4 regions of the Streptomyces sp. NBC_01190 genome follow, and region 1 is predicted to be linked to each of the others. Evidence: riboswitches for the same ligand, from Rfam matches in the RefSeq annotation. Region 1 holds a riboswitch; each other region holds the start of a gene.

What was found. Region 1 has a riboswitch for cyclic di-AMP ahead of OG519_RS04535 (peptidoglycan DD-metalloendopeptidase family protein). Riboswitches for the same ligand answer to the same signal wherever they lie in the genome.
Region 2: another riboswitch for cyclic di-AMP. It lies ahead of OG519_RS21670 (NlpC/P60 family protein); the one in region 1 lies ahead of OG519_RS04535 (peptidoglycan DD-metalloendopeptidase family protein).
Region 3: another riboswitch for cyclic di-AMP. It lies ahead of OG519_RS14135 (peptidoglycan DD-metalloendopeptidase family protein); the one in region 1 lies ahead of OG519_RS04535 (peptidoglycan DD-metalloendopeptidase family protein).
Region 4: another riboswitch for cyclic di-AMP. It lies ahead of OG519_RS12110 (transglycosylase family protein); the one in region 1 lies ahead of OG519_RS04535 (peptidoglycan DD-metalloendopeptidase family protein).

What each region holds. Positions count from the first base shown of each region.
Region 1 covers NZ_CP108580.1:1,076,193-1,080,394, forward strand. The annotation lists gene rho (transcription termination factor Rho) at 1-561, shown strand, start outside; gene OG519_RS04535 (peptidoglycan DD-metalloendopeptidase family protein) at 685-1,545, opposite strand; cyclic di-AMP (ydaO/yuaA leader) riboswitch at 1,550-1,732, opposite strand; gene OG519_RS04540 (GNAT family N-acetyltransferase) at 2,105-3,121, opposite strand; gene OG519_RS04545 (uridine kinase) at 3,216-3,842, opposite strand.
Region 2 covers NZ_CP108580.1:5,150,598-5,154,799, reverse strand. The annotation lists gene pcrA (DNA helicase PcrA) at 1-633, opposite strand, end outside; gene OG519_RS21675 (NlpC/P60 family protein) at 929-2,068, shown strand; cyclic di-AMP (ydaO/yuaA leader) riboswitch at 2,271-2,427, shown strand; gene OG519_RS21670 (NlpC/P60 family protein) at 2,434-3,537, shown strand; gene OG519_RS21665 (dihydrodipicolinate synthase family protein) at 3,534-4,202, opposite strand, start outside.
Region 3 covers NZ_CP108580.1:3,425,626-3,429,827, reverse strand. The annotation lists gene OG519_RS14145 (DUF4240 domain-containing protein) at 1-364, shown strand, start outside; gene OG519_RS14140 (N-acetylmuramoyl-L-alanine amidase) at 337-1,056, opposite strand; cyclic di-AMP (ydaO/yuaA leader) riboswitch at 1,656-1,792, shown strand; gene OG519_RS14135 (peptidoglycan DD-metalloendopeptidase family protein) at 1,805-3,025, shown strand; gene OG519_RS14130 (hypothetical protein) at 3,423-3,728, opposite strand; gene OG519_RS14125 (SpoIIE family protein phosphatase) at 4,038-4,202, shown strand, end outside.
Region 4 covers NZ_CP108580.1:2,901,602-2,905,803, forward strand. The annotation lists gene OG519_RS12100 (septum formation initiator family protein) at 1-231, opposite strand, end outside; gene eno (phosphopyruvate hydratase) at 387-1,667, opposite strand; gene OG519_RS12110 (transglycosylase family protein) at 1,902-2,621, opposite strand; cyclic di-AMP (ydaO/yuaA leader) riboswitch at 2,628-2,778, opposite strand; gene OG519_RS12115 (transglycosylase family protein) at 3,146-4,202, opposite strand, start outside.

The DNA of each region.
Region 1 (4,202 bases):
AGGCAGCACATCGCGGTCGCCGAACTCGCCGTCGAGCGGGCGAAGCGACTGGTGGAGCTGGGGCAGGACGTGGTGATCCTGCTGGACTCGCTGACCCGGCTGTGCCGGGCGCACAACACGGCCGCCGCCGGCAGCGGCCGCACCCTGTCCGGCGGGGTGGACGCGGCGGCGCTGATCGGTCCCAAGCGCTTCTTCGGCGCGGCACGGCTGGCCGAGGAGGGCGGTTCGCTCACCATTGTGGCCACCGCGCTGGTGGACACCGGTTCACGCGCCGACGGCTTCTACTACGAGGAGCTGAAGAGCACCGGCAATATGGAGCTGCACCTCGACCGGGCCCTCGCCGAGCGGCGGATCTTCCCCGCGGTGGACGTCACCGTCTCCGGTACGCGGCGCGAGGAACTGCTGATCCCGGCCCCCGAGCTGTCGGTGGTGCGCGGCCTGCGGCGGGCGCTGAGCGGCCGCGACGCCCAGTCCGGTCTCGAGGTCATGCTGGAGCGGATCCGCCAGACGCCGGACAACGCGGCCTTTCTGCGGCAGATCCAGGGCACGCTCCCCGGCTGAGCGGTCCGGGCCGCGCCCGGCCGGGGACCGCCCGGGCAGCCACCGCCCGGGCAGCCGAAGCCGCGAGCCCGGCCGGCTGGTGGGCCGGGCGGGCTCGGGCAGGGGGACTCGGGGTGCGGAACGTCAGAAGGTGACGCCGTGCGAGGCCAGGTACGCGATCGGGTCGATGTCCGAACCGTAGGACGGCGTGGTGCGCACCTCGAAGTGCAGGTGCGGTCCCGTGACGTTGCCGGTGGCGCCGGAGATGCCGATCTCCTGGCCCTCGGTCACCGTCTGGCCGGCCGACACCAGCGGCTGGGTCAGGTGCCCGTACAGGGTGTACTTGCCGTCGGCGTGCTTGATGATCACGTCGTTGCCGTAGGCGCCGTCGGCGCCCGCGGAGTAGACCGTGCCGGCCGCGACCGCGTGCACCGGGGTGCCGGAGCCGACCAGGAAGTCGACCCCGGTGTGGTAGCCGCTGGACCACATGGAGCCCTCGGCGTGGTACGGGGTGCCGATGGCGGCGTCGCCGACCGGCTTGGTGTAGCCGGAGTCGGCGGCCACGGGCTTGGCGGCGAGTTCGACGCCGACCGGAGCGGCCTTGGCGGCCGGCGCCGGGGCGGGGGCCGCGGCGGGCTTCGCCGGTGCGGCGGCGGGCTTCTGCGCCGTGCCGGGGTGCAGCACGAGGTGCTCGCCCGGGCGGATCAGGTTGGGGTCGGCCCCGATGACGGCCTTGTTCTCCTGGTAGAGCCGGTGCCAGCCGCCCACCACATGGTGGGTGCGGGCGATCTTGGAGAGCGTGTCGCCGGGCGCCACCACGTAGCCGCCCGGCTTGGCGTGCCCCGCCGGGTGGGTGGTCGCGGACGCCGGCGCGGCGGGCGCGGCCGAGGCGGTGGCGGCGCCGACCAGCGGCACCGCGAGGGCGGCGGCCCCGGTGCCGGCCACGACGCAGATACGGGTGAGCCGGCTGAGGCCGGTCTTGCGATGCTGTCCCTTTGCGGGCATGGGGAAGAGTCCTCTCCTACGCCTGCGAGGTGAGCTGTCGGGTTCGGGCAGGAGATGCCCGGCCATCGCGTCGTACCGGCGCGCGCTGCGCGCGGGATACGGGCGGTGTCTTCACCCCGAGCCGTCCGCGTGGTGCGTGACGGCGACTTACCTGGGTCCCCCGCTCCTGCCACGGTGTTCGAGTGTCCGGCGTTCCGGGCGGCGGCAGGATTAGGCGATCCGCCCGACGGTCTGGGTGCGGGCGTCGGCCCGCAGACCGGAAGCTAGACGCTGCTCGGCGCGGGGAGCAACCATGGCCGAGTTTTCGGGCATTCGGGATCTTCCGGCCGTTCACCCCCCGCGACCGGCCGTCTTCGGCGTGTGTACGCGCCGCTCACCCGATGTCGAGCAGCGGGGGACCCACCGTGACAAACCGGCATGATCGCCTACCGAACGCGTCCACGCCTGTTCGAACGGTGTTCATGTCGTGATGCCGCTCACGCCCTCGAATAAAGAGCGGTTGAATGACCGGATTGGCAGGATCGGCGGCTTATTTCGCTTTCTGGCCGAGACGGTCGGCTCAGTAGGTACCCGGTGTGCCGCCGATCCGCGCGTCGAGCGTCCGGCTGAGCCGGTAGGCGACCGGCCGGAAGCCGAAGGCCGGCCAGTGCCCGGCCGCCGACCCGGACGCGGACGGCCAGCGCGCCGACATATAGCGGTGCCCGTTGTCGTAGGCCCAGGCCAGGGCGGTGGCGAGCAGCACCCGGCTGATCCCCTCGCCGCGGGCGGCGGGTTCCACGTACGCCTCGGCCAGTTCCACGCACGACTCCGGCACCACCGGGTCGGGGATCGCCGGGTGGAGCAGCACCATGCCGATCTCCTCGCCCCGGCGGGCCGCGATCCAGGCGCCGCAGCGGGGGTCGGCGAGGGCGTCCGCGTAGCGCAGCCGCAGGGCGGCCAGCGCGCGCTCGGGCTGGGGCTGGAAGATGCCGGCCTCGCGCTGCCGGCGCGAGGACTCGGCGGCCATCCGGCCGATCTGCGGCAGGTCGCCGGGGCCCGCCCGGCGGATGCCGAGCCCTTCGACACCGCGGGGCTGCCGCCCGCGCGGCTTGACGCCCATCAGGCCGTGCACCAGTTCACGGCCGAAGCCGAGGTCGGACCAGGGCGCGGTGGCGGTGTCGCCGGCCGGCACCCACGCGTAGTGCACCATCCGCCGGTCGGCGACCAGCCGGGCGGCGACCCGCAGGTAGAGCGCGCGCAGCACCTCGCTCTCCCGGCCCGCGGGCAGCGAGTGGCCGCCGTGCGGGACCAGCGCGGAGCGCGGGTGACTGCGGAGCCCCGCCGGGTCGTCGGGGGTGAGGTCGACCGGGATCGCCGCGAGGTGCCCGATCAGATTGCCGTCGCCGTCCAGCGCGCGGCAGGCTTCGAGGCCGGGCGCGGTGTGCAGCTTGCCGAGCAGTTCCTCGCCCCGCACCGGGCCGTCGGCGAGCCAGGAGCGCTGGGACGGCGGGCGGCGGGCGCGCGTGAACCAGCGGTCGTAGCGCTGTGCGGCCAGGGGTATGTGCTCGGTGGTCAGCGGCGCGATGGCGACAGTCATGGTGCTCGTGGACGCTAGCGGGGCGCGCGCCCTCACGGCAAGGCGGCCCGGCCCGCCGTGGGAACGGGGTGCGGTCCGTCCGCCGGGCGGGGGTTCAGCCGGTCCAGGCCGGGTGGCGGGGATCGTCGGCGCGGACCAGCACATCGGCGGCCTCCTCCGGCATCGCCTCGTGCGCGTAACGGTCGTAGGCGGGCAGCGTCCACCGCTGGTCGGCCGGGGTGCGGCGCTCCAACGCGGCCCGGGAGAGCCGCAGATGGACGGTGAGGTCGAGCGGCAGCCCCTGGCCGAGCAGCAGCGGTCCGTCGAGTACCAGGACGCCGCCCGGCGGCAGTTGGACGTAATCGGCCCGGGTGGAGCGGTCGGTGCGCGGGTCGCGCAGCGACGGCAGCGCGCGTCCGGTGCCGCCCGGGCCGAGCGGCTCCAGCACCTCGCGGCGCAGCGCGCCGGTGTCGAGCCAGAGTTGGTAGTAGGCGTCGACGTCCTCGTGTCCGTACTCCAGGCGCAGCGAGGCGGGGCGCCAGAAGCTCTCCGCGCGGACCCGGAGCGCGGGGTGGCCGAGGGCGGGCAGCGCGGCGGCCAGGGCGTCGGCGAGGTTCCCGGTGCCGGCGGCGGGGGCGCCGTCGACCGCGACCCGCCACCAGGGTCCGGGCGGTGGGGTCGTCGCGACGCGTTCGGCGAGGATCTCGGCCAGCCGGGGCCAGGTGATCGGGGTGAGCTGCACACCGCCCATCCTGGCCCATCCGGCCCGGCACGGAACGGATGGGCCAACCGGGAAGGCGGGGGCCGGCCCGGGTCGGCTCTCACTCGTTCGGACTCGTCCGGCGAAAGCGGTCGTGTTTCTTGCCGGGCCGGACGGCCGGACGGAGCGGATACGGAGTGATACGGCGTGATACCGCGTCAGCGGCCAGGTCAGCGGGGAACCTCGGACCCGGCCCGGGGCGAGGCGGGTCCGAGGCGGGGGGCGCGCTCTCATCCGGGTGGCGGAAATTGGTGACAAATCACCCATTTGCCACCGAGCATGATCTATTACTTTTTGTGAGCCTGGAAGAACTCAAGGTGACCGTCCCCATCACCAAGGAGA
Region 2 (4,202 bases), 4.1 Mb from region 1:
CGAGAAGGACGAGGTGAAGCCGAGCGACTTCGACTCGCGGCGCAGGATGCGGACGCAGGCGCTGTGGAAGGTGGACACCCACATGACGTTGGCGCGCGGGCCGACCAGCTCCTCGACGCGCTCCTTCATCTCGCCGGCCGCCTTGTTGGTGAAGGTGATGGCGAGAATGGAGCCGGGGTGGACCTGCCGGGCGCCCAGGAGGTGCGCGATGCGGTGGGTCAGCACCCGGGTCTTGCCCGAGCCGGCGCCGGCCACGATGAGCAGCGGTCCGCCGGCGTGCTCCACGGCCGCGCGCTGCTGCTCGTTGAGCCCTTCGAGCAGCTTCGCGGGGTCGGCGACGGGGCGGGCGGCACCGTCGCGGTAGTGCGCGTCACGCGGCGGTCCGTCGAACCGGTCGCCGAAGAGGTGGTGCGGTACGTCCTCCTCTTCGGGACCGCCGGGGCCGCCGGGGTAGCCGGGACCGTCGGGGTCGCCAGGACCATCGGGACCCTCAGGGCCGCCGCGCCAGCCCGGCTCGCCGGGGTCGCCAGGTCCGTCCGCCGGCTCCGGCGGTTCGTGCGCCGCGGCGTCGGACGGGCCGTTGGCGGCGGCGTCGAAACCGGCCAGGAAGTTATCGTCAAAGAGGCTGCTCATCGCTGACCGAGTCTAGTGCCGCCGGTTCGGTCGGGGTCGGCTGAGCCGGGCTGATCGGATCTGGTCGATTCCGGTCGGCACATTCAGCACGCGGATGCCGTCGGTGCCCGCGCCGAACCACCGCCGTCGCCGTAACCCCTCTGTCGCCTTCCGTGACCGTAGCGGGGGGCGGCGAGGGGTTCGGCAAAACATTACGAAAAGGTATCGGGCCTATCGGACACCGCTCTTCCCAGCAGGCCACCGCTTTGGTTACGGTGCGGCACCAGGCAGAGCGTCCGGAAGGAGTCCGCCCGCCATGGCGACGCACCGTAAGGCCCGTACCGCGATACTGAGCGCCCCCGGCCCCCGAGCGGCCGTGGGGCTCACGACGGCGGCGCTGGCCACCGTGACGCTGATGACCGAGAGCGCGAGCGCGACTCCCGCGCCCGCCAAGCCCGCGCAGCCGTCGATCGCGTCGGTCAAGGCGAAGGTGGACTCGCTGTTCCACCAGGCCGAGGTCGCCACCGAGAAGTACAACGGCACCAAGGAGAAGACGGACCGGCAGAACGTCACCGTCAACAAACTGCTGGCGCAGGCGGCCCAGAAGACGCAGGCGCTCAACGACTCCCGCCGGGTGCTCGGGCTCTACGCCGCCGCGCAGTACCGGGACGGCGGTGACACGACCACCACCCGCTACCTCCTGGCGCCCGACCCGTCGTCGCTGGTGGACCAGGTACACCTGACCGACGTGATGGCCAAGCGGCAGAAGTCGGCGGTGGACTCGTACCGCACCCAGCAGGCGGCGGCCAGCCGGCAGCGGCTCGCGGCGGCCAAGAGCCTGGATGTGCTCACCGCCCAGCAGACCCAGCTCAAGGCCGCCAAGAGCGACGTACAGGACAAACTGGGCCAGGCGCAGCACCTGCTCAACAGCCTGACCGCGCAGGAGAAGCAGCGGCTGGCGGCGCTCGCGGCCAAGCAGGAGGCCGAGGCCAAGGCGAAGGCGGCGGCGCTGGCGGCCAAGGAGAAGGCGAAGGCGAAGGCCGAACAGGAGGCGGCGGCGGCCGCCGGCAGCAAGGGCGCCGACGCGCCCACATCGCCGGTCAACTCCTCGGTCGCCGAGCAGGCCATCGCGTTCGCGCAGAAGCAGATCGGCAAGCCGTACGTGTGGGGCGCGACCGGGCCGGACTCGTTCGACTGCTCCGGACTGACGCAGGCGGCCTACAAAGCGGCCGGCATCGACCTGCCGCGGACCACCTACGACCAGGTGAACGTCGGCACGCGGGTGTCGGAGGACGACCTCCAGCCGGGCGACCTCATCTTCTTCTACAGCGACGTCAGCCATGTCGGGCTCTACATAGGCGACGGGGAGATGATCCACGCGCCGCACACCGGGACGGTCGTGAAGATCGCGCCCATCACCGAAATGCCCTTCTACGGCGCGGTACGCCCGTATTGATCCGGCGATCGGCTCCCGGCGGCTCCCGAGACCATCGGCACGACCCTCCCCCCGGCCCCGCCAAACCCCCAGAAGCCAACACAACCCGAATGATCACAAAGCGATTTCGGTCACATTGCGATCCAAACTTCCCAAGCGCCGCTGAAGTTGACTAGCGTAGCCCGCTAGGTGACCTGCTTCCTGCCGGTGCGAGTGCCGGCACACGTCACCTCCGCTCAATCCGGCTCCGGCCGGAGCCGGGGACCCACGCAGTCAATATGGGGTGAATCGGGACGGACGCCGCAGGGCGTCGGGACCGTAGGGCGACCTTTCCCGCCCGAACCCGTCAGCTAACCCGGTCGGCGGTACACGGAGGGAGCGCCTCCTTGGCGTCGCACCGCAAGCCGCGTACCCGCATACTCACCACCTCCGCCCCCCGGGCGGCAGTCGGAGTCACCGCGGTGGCGGCCCTGGCGTCCGTCACTCTGCTCAGCGAAGGCGCGAGCGCCGCTCCGGCGCCGGCCAAGCCCTCCATCAGCGAGGTCAAGAAGCAGGTCGACAGCCTCAACCAGCAGGCCGAGGTGGCCACCCAGCAGTACGACCAGGCCAAGGAGAAGACCGACACCCAGCGGGCCAAGGCCAATCAGCTGCTCGAGCAGGTCGCGCAGAAGACCGAGAAGCTCAACGAGACGCGCCGGGTGCTCGGCCAGTTCGCGAGCGAGCAGTACCGCGAGGGCGGTATGGACGCGACCACGCAGCTACTGCTTTCGGCCAATCCCGAGGCGTTCCTCGCGCAGACCCACATGATGGACCGGGCCTCCCTCACGCAGGAACAGGCGCTGAAGACGTTCCAGATCCAGCAGGAGCAGGCGGCGATCCAGCGCTCCCAGGCCAGTGCGAGCCTGAGCGAACTCACCTCCGCGCAGGCGAAGCTGGCCGCCCAGAAGAAGAACGTGTCGGCGAAGCTGGCCGCCGCCCAGAAGCTGCTCAACAGCCTCAACGCCGAGCAGCGCGCGCGGATCGCCGCGATGAACAGGCCGCCGGCGTCTTCGACCGGGTTCGCCAAGTCCAGTGCCGGCGGTAGTTCGTCGTCCGGTTCGTCCGCGTCCAGCGCGAGCTACAACTACAACGGCCCCGCCTCCGGCCGCGCCGCCGCCGCGATCCAGTTCGCCCTCGCGCAGCGCGGCAAGCCCTACGTCTCGGGCGGCACCGGCCCCGGCGCGTACGACTGCTCCGGCCTCACCCAGGCCGCGTACGCCGCCGCCGGGATCAAGATCGGCCGCACCACCTGGGACCAGGTCACCGACGGCACGTCCGTCTCCGAGGCCGACCTCCGCCCCGGCGACCTCGTCTTCTTCTACTCCGGCATCAGCCACGTCGGTATCTACCTCGGCAACGGCCAGGTCGTGCACGCCCCGCACACCGGCGCCGTCGTGGAGATCGCCCCGATGAGCTGGATGCCCTTCGCGGCGGCCCGCCGCATCGCCTAGGACGGATCGCCCGGAACGGCGGGGTTTGCCGCGTGCGCCAGCCCCGCCGGATCAGCCTTTCCGGTCGGCCTGGCCGGCTTGTTCGGCAGGGCCCGCTCATCCAGCCAGGCCCGCTCATCCAGCCAGGCCCGCTCATCCAGCCAGGCCGGCTCGTTCGGCCTGGCCCGCTCGTCGGGCTTGGCCGGCCCACCCGCCACCTCGGCCAGCCGGCTCAGCGTCGCGTCCAGCGCCGCGCGTCCGGCGGGCAGCAGCGGCAGCCGTACGTCGGGGGTAGGGACGAGGCCGCGCGCGTGGAGCACCCCCTTGATGACCGTGGGGTTCGGTTCGCCGAAGGCGGCGGCCGACAGCCGGGCCAGCCCGTGCCCGAGCGCCCGCGCCCGGACGACGTCGCCCACCCGCCACGCGGCGGCCAGCTCCACGAACCGCTCGGTCGCCAGGTGCGCCGAGGCGAGGATCGCGCCCGCGGCGCCCAGGGCGAGCAGCGGCGAGACGAAGAGGTCGTCCCCGGCGAGCACCGCGAAGCCCGGCGGCGGATCGCCGAGCAGTTCCACGGTGTCCTGGTCGATGCCGCCGACCGCCAGCTTGACGCCGATGACCATCGGCAGCCGTCCCAGCGCGCGCAGGGTGGTCACGTCGAGCGGCTGCGCGGTGCGGTAGGGGACGTG
Region 3 (4,202 bases), 2.3 Mb from region 1:
CGCCGACGCCGACGTGCTCGCCTACGCGCCTGAGGTCCTGCGGCTGTCCGGCCGCCCCCGGGCCGCGTGGCCCGAGGACGCCTGGCCGCAGTGGGAGTCGCTCGGCTGGCTCGCCCCGGAGGCGTATCAGCAGCTCACCGGCGCCGGGGAGGAGAGCGGCGCGTCCTTCCGCGCCGCCGCCCGTACGCTGCTCGACTCCGCCGCGTGCCGCCCGCCCGGGCTCACCCCGGCCGGCCACCGCTGGTCGGTCCTCGACGAGCCGGAGTCGGTCCGCCGCCTTCCCCGGCTCACCGCGATGTTCCCGCTGGGCCCGGCGGACGACGCGGCGGCGTTGGTTCAGACGCCGTTGACCAGGCGGATATAGCGGACCCAGTCCCAGTTGGGACCGGGGTCGGTGTGGTCGGCGCCGGGCACCTGGGAGTGGCCGAGGATGTGATCGCGGTCCTTGGGGATGCCGTACTTGTCGCAGACGGCCGCGGTGAGGGCGGCGGAGGCGTGGTAGAGGGCGGTGGTGAAGTACGAGGGGTCGTCGACCCAGCCCTCGTGCTCGATGCCGATGCTGCGGGTGTTGTAGTCCCAGTTGCCCGCGTGCCAGGCCACGTCGTGCTCGCGGACGCACTGGGCGATGGCGCCGTCGGCCGAGCGGACGACGTAGTGCGCGGTGGCGGCGTGCTCGGGGTCCTGGAAGAGGCTGATGGTGTCGGTGAAGGTCTCCTGGGTCACATGGATCACCACCAGTTCGACCGGGTACGTCGAAGGGCGGTTGGCGGCCGTGTAGTTGGCGGTGCTGGCCGGCGCCCAGGCGGCGCCGGGGTAGTCGACCGCCGTCGCCGCGGACGCGGTGCCCGCTGCGACGGCCAGTCCGCCCGTGAGGGCCGCGCCGGCGCCGAGGGCGAGGCCGCGGCGGAGCAGGGAGCGGCGGTCGGGGTCTTCGGGGAGCGGGTGAGGCGCCGCGGCGGGGAGCGGACCGGAGGGCGCGGGACGGGCGTCGGGGTGCGCCTCGGGGTGTGTCCCGGGGTGTGTGCCGCTTCGTTGGGGTCGGTTGGCTCGTAGCATGGCGGGCTCCCGGTGGGGTCGGTCGTGGGGGTCGACTACTTGTACGGGTCCATGACAAGGGCGGAGCCTGCTCATCGTGGCGCCGGGACGCCCGGCCCGCCTAGGGCGTGTTTTAGAAGTCCCGTCTGTCTCACGGCGTCTGGCACGCACGCTCGCTGCGTTGTCGGGCTCATCCGAGTAGGCCCACTACGAGGACGACCCTCCGCCTTGCGATCGCACGCACCAGACGCCGTGAGCCCCGCCCTGCGGGCGGACGACGCTACTTCTAAAACACGCCCTAGCGATGCGCCCATGGTCAGAGGCCTGGACCTGTGGCGCCGATCGCATACGACCACCAAGCCCACCTCCTGTCGCCCCGTCACCGTGTCATTTCGTTGACATTCGCTCACTGAACGTAGCTGTCCGGTCAGCTTTACATAACAACTGACACACACTCACGTCACCGCTCGGCCACACCGAGTGCCCGCATTGCCCCGCTTGGGGGACTGATGCCGGATTGCTTCCGCAGCCCAACTCTCCGATTCGGCTTGGAAAACCTCTCCGGCTCTATTAACGTTCGATAACGCAGCGCGGTCGTCACCACCGCCGTAAGAGGCGGCACCGTGCGCTTGCCGAATCCCGTCCGCGGGAACCGGGGACCCAACACCTGGGGTGAATCGGGCAGCAGCCAGGCCCGTAGGAGACCTTCCTGCTCCGAACCCGTCAGCTAACCCGGTAGGCGAGAGGGAAGGAAAGGAGTGCGCCCACAGTGGCGTCGAACCAACCTGCCTACGCACCTGCCCGGCCCGAGAGTGGATCCGCCGGGGAGTGGGACGAGTTTCCCGCGGGCTTCCCCGTCGACTACCGGGCTGACTACCCGACAGATGGTTCGGCGGCCGGCTCGACCGAGCGGCCCGCTGCCGCCCCGCTGCCGCTGCCCCTTCCCGTCGCGGACCCCATGACCCTCACCGTGCCCGTACCCCGGCAGCGGACCCTTGCCCGTGGCTCCGCGGCCCTCGGCATAGCGGCGATGGCCGCCGTCGGGGCGGGCGGGGTGGCCGCCGCGGCGACCGGCACCGTAGCGGGACCCGGTCTCGCGCCGGCGCCGCTGCCCGTATCGGCGCCGGTCACCGTGCCGGACGCCGCGCCCGTCTCCGTACCTGATTCCGTACCGGATTTCGTGCCGCGGTCCGCGCCGCTCCCGGCGCCGGCCTCCGTACCGGAAACGCCGCCGGCGGCCCCCCGGTCCCGGCCGCAGCCGCTGCCGGAGCTGGCGCCGGTCAGCGCCCCCGCCCCCCTCAGCACTCCCGCCCCCCTCGACGCCCCCGCTTCCGACGAGCCCGCGACCGCGCTCCCCGACCCGGGCGCGGCGCTGCTGACCCGGATCGTCACCCAGGCCACCGAGGCCCGGGACGCCGTCGCCCGCGGCGAACGGGAAGCCGCCGACAAGGCCGCCGCGCAGCAGGCCGCTCGCGCCGCCGCCGAGCGGAAGGTGCGCGAGCAGGCCGCCGCCGCGAAGGCCGCCGCCGAGGCGAAGGCGAAGGCCGAGGTGGCAGCCGCCGCCCGCGCCGAGGCCGAGCGGGTCGCCCGGTTCGCCGCCTCCTACATCAAGCCGGTCTCCTGCTACACCCTCACCGCGGGCTTCGGCGAGTCCGACCCGTGGGGCAACATCCACGCCGGGCAGGACTTCAACGCCCCCACCGGCACCCCGGTCCACGCCGTCCACGGCGGTACGGTCACCTCGGCCGGCTGGGCGGGCGCGTACGGCTACCGGGTGGTCGTCGCCCTCGATGACGGTACGGAGCTGTGGTACTGCCACCTCTCCACGATGGTCGTCACCGCGGGCCGCGTCACCACGGGCGACACGATCGGCCGAGTGGGCGCGACCGGAAACGTCCCGGCGCCCCATCTCCACCTGGAGGTCCGCCCCTCGGGCGGCGACGCGGTCGACCCGCTGCCGTGGCTCGTGGCGCACGATGTGGCGGTCTGAGGCGGCGCGGTTCGCTCGATCGGGGCATCGGTTCGGCCGGTGGCCGGGCGGGGCGCCAGTGGACGCGCTACGGTGGCGGTGCGGCCGGGCGGGTCCCGGTCGTGAGGTGTACGACGGGGTGGGCGGGCAGGCGGGGTAGGACCCGATCGGCCCGTGTGACCCGTCGTCCCAAGAACGTTCCGAGGCCGCGTGTCGGGCCGGCGGGCCGCTCGCCCGAAGGTGGCCGCCCAGGCCATCCGTACGGGACGGGTACGGCTCACGGGCCCTACGAACGGCCCGGTCCGGCCCGCCGCGGCACCGTACGACCTGTGCTCAGCGGCGCGACATCCCCCATACGCCGGCGGTCCTGGCTACTCCCCCCCAGCCTGGGCCGCCGGTCCTTTTCCCGGCCGGCCGGCTACTCCCCGCCGCGCCCGGCCACGAGCCAGGACGCCGCCGCCATGCCGCCGGCCAGCGCGAACACCGCCGGCCACGAGCCGACCTTCTTGGCCAGCGGATGCGCTCCGGCGAAAGCGGCGACGTAAGCCCCGGTGAGTCCGGCCGCGGTCGCCACCCCCGCCTGCCGCTGCCAGGACCGCGCGGCCACCGCTCCGGCGGCGACCAGCGCCACCCCGCCCAGCTCCCGCCGCTTGGTCCACCGGGCCACTCCGTACCCGCCGACCAATCCGCCCGCGGCCACCAAGCTCGCCGACACCCCAGCCATCGTGTTCCTCCTTGTCAGCGCTTGTCGGCGCTCGTAAGCACCTGTCAGCGCGCGTCAGCGCGGTACGGCGCGGTGGGCTGCCCTGTGCGGCCCGGTACGCCGATCACCCCCGAGGCTAGCCCGCCGCTCTTCCCGCGGTGGGTCCGCGGTGGCTACGCGGTGCCGCCGTGGTTCAGCCGTGGCGCCGAAGCGGCGCCGCGGGCGCCCTGGGGCCCGCGGCGAGTCGTCGCCGTGCCGGAGCCGTGGCTCCTCCGGGGGGACGCGCTAGGCTCCAAACATGGACAAATGTGTCGTTGAGCGCGGTCGCTGATGGGGCGACCGGTGGCGGCCGGTCCGGCCGGGACGATGCTGGAACCGACCCCGCTGGGCGCGGCCGTGGCCCTGATCGACCGCGGCGGCAACGTGCTGGCCTGGACGGACGCCGCGCAGGCCCTCCTCGGGTACAGCTCGCGGGAGGTCGTCGGCCGCCCGGCG
Region 4 (4,202 bases), 1.8 Mb from region 1:
CTGCGCCGCGCGGCGCTGATCGGCGATGTCGGAGCGCTGGGCGATGTACTGGCGCGTCGGATACGCGAGGGCCACCACCAGCGCGCACAGCACCAGAGCGAGCAGCGCGGCCCGCCCGGTGAGCTTGTTGCGGCGCACCGGGCGCCGGGTCGCGGCACGGTAGACCCGGGCCTGCGCCTCCTGGCCGATGGCCTTCAGCCGGGCCGCGGTGGAGAACCGGTCCGCCTCCACGCCGTGACTCCCCTCGCCGTTCCTGCCGGCCGCCTTGCTCCCGTATATCCCGTATGTCCCCGCCCACGGTACGGGACCGGGTGCGGGGACATACGGAGGCGGGGCGCCGAGCCGTCCGGCTCAATACCCTGGGCGGTTCAGCGCCCGCGGCGCTTTCAGTGCTTGAAGCGGGGGAACGCCGAGCGCCCGGCGTAGACCGCCGCGTCGTCCAGGATCTCCTCGATGCGGAGCAACTGGTTGTACTTGGCGACGCGCTCGGAGCGGGCCGGGGCGCCGGTCTTGATCTGGCCGCAGTTGGTGGCGACGGCCAGGTCGGCGATGGTGACGTCCTCGGTCTCGCCGGAGCGGTGCGACATCATGCACTTGTAGCCGTTGCGCTGGGCCAGCTCGACCGCGTCCAGGGTCTCGGTCAGCGAGCCGATCTGGTTGACCTTGACCAGCAGCGCGTTGGCGGTGGCGTTGTCGATGCCGCGCTGGAGCCGCTCCGGGTTGGTGACGAACAGGTCGTCGCCGACGATCTGCACCTTGGTGCCGAGCTTGTCGGTGAGCACCTTCCAGCCGGCCCAGTCGTCCTCGTACAGCGGGTCCTCGATGGAGACCAGCGGGTACGAGGCGACCAGGTCCTCGTAGTACTCGGTCAGCTCGGCGGCGGACTTGTCCTCGCCCTCGAACTGGTACTTGCCGTCCTTGTAGAACTCGGAGGCGGCGACGTCCAGGGCGAGCGCGATGTCCTGGCCGGGGGCGTAGCCGGCCTGCTTGATGGCCTCGATGATGAGGTCGAGGGCGGCGCGGTTGGACTCCAGGTTCGGCGCGAAGCCGCCCTCGTCGCCCAGACCGGTGGACAGGCCGCGGGACTTCAGCACGCCCTTGAGCGTGTGGTAGACCTCGGCGCCCCAGCGCAGCGCCTCGGAGAAGGACTCGGCGCCGATCGGCGCGATCATGAACTCCTGGATGTCCACGTTGGAGTCCGCGTGCGAACCGCCGTTGAGGATGTTCATCATCGGGACCGGCAGGACGTGCGCGTTCGGGCCGCCGAGGTAGCGGAAGAGCGGCAGGTCGGACGCCTCGGAGGCGGCGTGGGCGACGGCGAGCGAGACGCCGAGGATGGCGTTGGCACCGAGCGAGGACTTGTCCGGGGTGGCGTCCAGGTCGAACATCGCCTGGTCGATGAGGCGCTGCTCCGTGGCGTCGTAGCCGACCAGCTCGGGGCCGATCTGCTCGATCACGGCGAGGACGGCCTTCTCGACGCCCTTGCCCTGGTAGCGGTTCTTGTCGCCGTCACGGAGTTCCAGTGCCTCGAAGGCGCCGGTGGAGGCGCCGGACGGGACTGCCGCACGGCCCGTGCTGCCGTCGTCGAGGCCGACCTCCACCTCGACAGTGGGGTTGCCTCGTGAGTCGAGGATTTCCCGGGCTACGACGACGTCGATGGACGGCACGTTGTCTCCTTCTCAGCAGGCTTCGATGTCTTCTCTTCTTTTTCCGGGACGAGCCTAACCGGCTTCGGCGTCCGGGGAGGCGCTCGCCCCCGCACCGGAGACGTAATACCCCGGCCGGGCACACCTGGGGGAGGGCGTGCCCGGCCGGGGCGGTCGAGGGGTTCGGCTGCCGTCAATCCGCTGTTCGGCCAACAGCCGTCGCGCGGCTGTGTGGAGGCCGCGCGGCGGGCGTGGTCAGCGCAGGTGCAGGTGCTGGCCCGGGAAGATGAGGTCCGGGTTGTTGACGATGCCGCGGTTGAGGTCGTACAGCTTCCGCCAGCCGCCCTTGACGTGGTGCGACGCGGCGATCCGGGACAGGGTGTCGCCGCCGACCACGGTGTACTCGCCGTGGCCCTTGCGGAACCCCTTGTGGTGGGTGGTGGTGTGGGTCGGGGTGCTGGGCTTCGGCGCCTTGGCGGGGGCCGGGGCGGTGGTGTTCGACGACGATGACGAGGCCGCCGACGATGACGACGACGACGCCGACGACGCTGCCGGAGCGGGCGCCGAGGACGACGCGGACGACGAGCCGCCGGAGTTGATGTCCGGCGCCGGACCACCCGCGGTCAGGCCGCCGGCCGACGCGCAGGACCAGGCACCCGGGCCCTGGAGCGCGAGCAGCTTCTCGGCGACGGCGATCTGCTGGTCCTTGGTGGCGAGGTCGGCGCGCGGCGCGTACTGGAGGCCACCGGCCGCTTCCCAGCTCGACTGGGAGAACTGGAGGCCGCCGTAGTAGCCGTTGCCGGTGTTGATGGACCAGTTGCCACCGGACTCGCACTGCGCCACCGCGTCCCAGGTGGCGACCGAAGCGGCGGAGGCGGAGGTGGCGCCGATCAGCGGTACGGCGATCGCGGTGCCGGCGACTCCGGCGAATGCGGCGTATCGGACAAGCTTTGAGGCACGACGGTGCTTACCCATGATGAATTCAGTCCTCACCGACGCCTACGAGGTGAGCTGTCGGGTTCGGGCGTGAGTTGCCCGGCCGGACCGCCTGTTGCTCATCGCGGCCATCTCGGCTTCACCCCAAGCCGGTCCCCGTCCTGGTGTACGTCCGCAGCGTGGGCGTGTGCTGTCCGGTGCTGCGGCGGCGTACGGCCGGGGTCCCGGCGGAAGACCTTGGGTCCCCCGCTCCTGCCTGCGGCGCTTTCGCGTCGGCTGTTCCCGTCGGGCGGCGGCAGGACTCGGCGTTCTGCCCGGCGGGGCCCGCTGTGGCGAGCGTGGAAACGTTAAGCACAAGGCAGCAGATAGGACAAACACCCCGATCACGTCGGCCAACTGGGCCCACGCGCTCGGGTCAGGACAAGAACCGCAGGTCACAGCGGTCGATTTCAGCGCTCCGCAAGCGGGTGGTCACAGCGGCCCGAGAGAGGCTTGTCACATCCCCACAGCGAGGAGGCGAGCGGTACGTCCGGTTTGTCGGCCGACCCTCATTTCCCCTTTTCTCAGTCGAGGTTGATGATCTGTCCTGGTTTGATGAGGTTCGGGTTGGCGCCGATCGCCTGCCGGTTGACGTCGTAGAGGTGGCGCCAGCCGCCGTCCACGCGCTCGGCCCGCGCGATGCCGGAGAGCGAGTCGCCGGCGCCGATCGTGTAGTGACCCGTGGGCGAAGTGCGCGAATCCTCACCCTTGTTGGTGGTATCGGTAGCGGTCGGGCTCGCCGGGCCGCCGTCGGCGATCGCGAAGACCTGGGTCCGGGTGGCCTGGTCCTGGGCGGCGAGCTCCTCGTCGGTCGGGCTGTACGGCTTCGCGTGCCGTCCCGTGCCGCTGCTCGCGTCCGGCGGGGCGACCGTGGCGCCGGAGGAGTCGGTGGGGGCCAGCGTGCTCGCGCCGGAGCCCGGCGTGGCGGGCGGCGGCGTGACGGTGGCGGGCGGCGCGGGGGTCCGCGGGGTGGACGGCGTCACCGGGGTGGTGGGGTCGGTAGCCGGGTCGCCGGGGTCGCTCGGATCGCCCGGGTTGCCCATCCCGGTCGTCGGCGGCGTGGTGGGCGTGACCGGGACACCGGGGGTCGTGGCGGGCGCCGAGGGATCCGCGGTGGGGGCGGTGGGCGTGGCGACCGGCGCCGAGGGGTCCGGGGTCGGAGCCGGCGTGTGCTCGCCGGGCTGCGCCGGGGTGGGCGCGGCGGTCGGATCGGTGGGCGGGCTGTCCGGCAGCAGACCGGTGCCCTCCTCGCAGCCCGGCCAGGCGCCCGGGCCGAGATTCGTGAGCATCTTCTCGGCCACGGCTATCTGCTGGGCCTCGGTGGCGAGATCGGGGCGCTTGGCGTACGCGTCACCGCCGTACTGGTCCCAGGTGTCCTGGGTGATGGCGAGGCCGCCGTAGAAGCCGTTGCCGGTGTTGGCCTGCCACAGGCCGCCGGTCTCGCAGAAGGCGACCCGGTCCCACGTACTGGGGTCCGCGGCCTGTGCGGTGGCGGCGCCGAAGAGCGGAAGGGCGATGCCGGCGCCCGTCGCGGCGGCCGTCGCCATGGTCACCACGGCCGCGGGGGTCGGTCGGGGACGG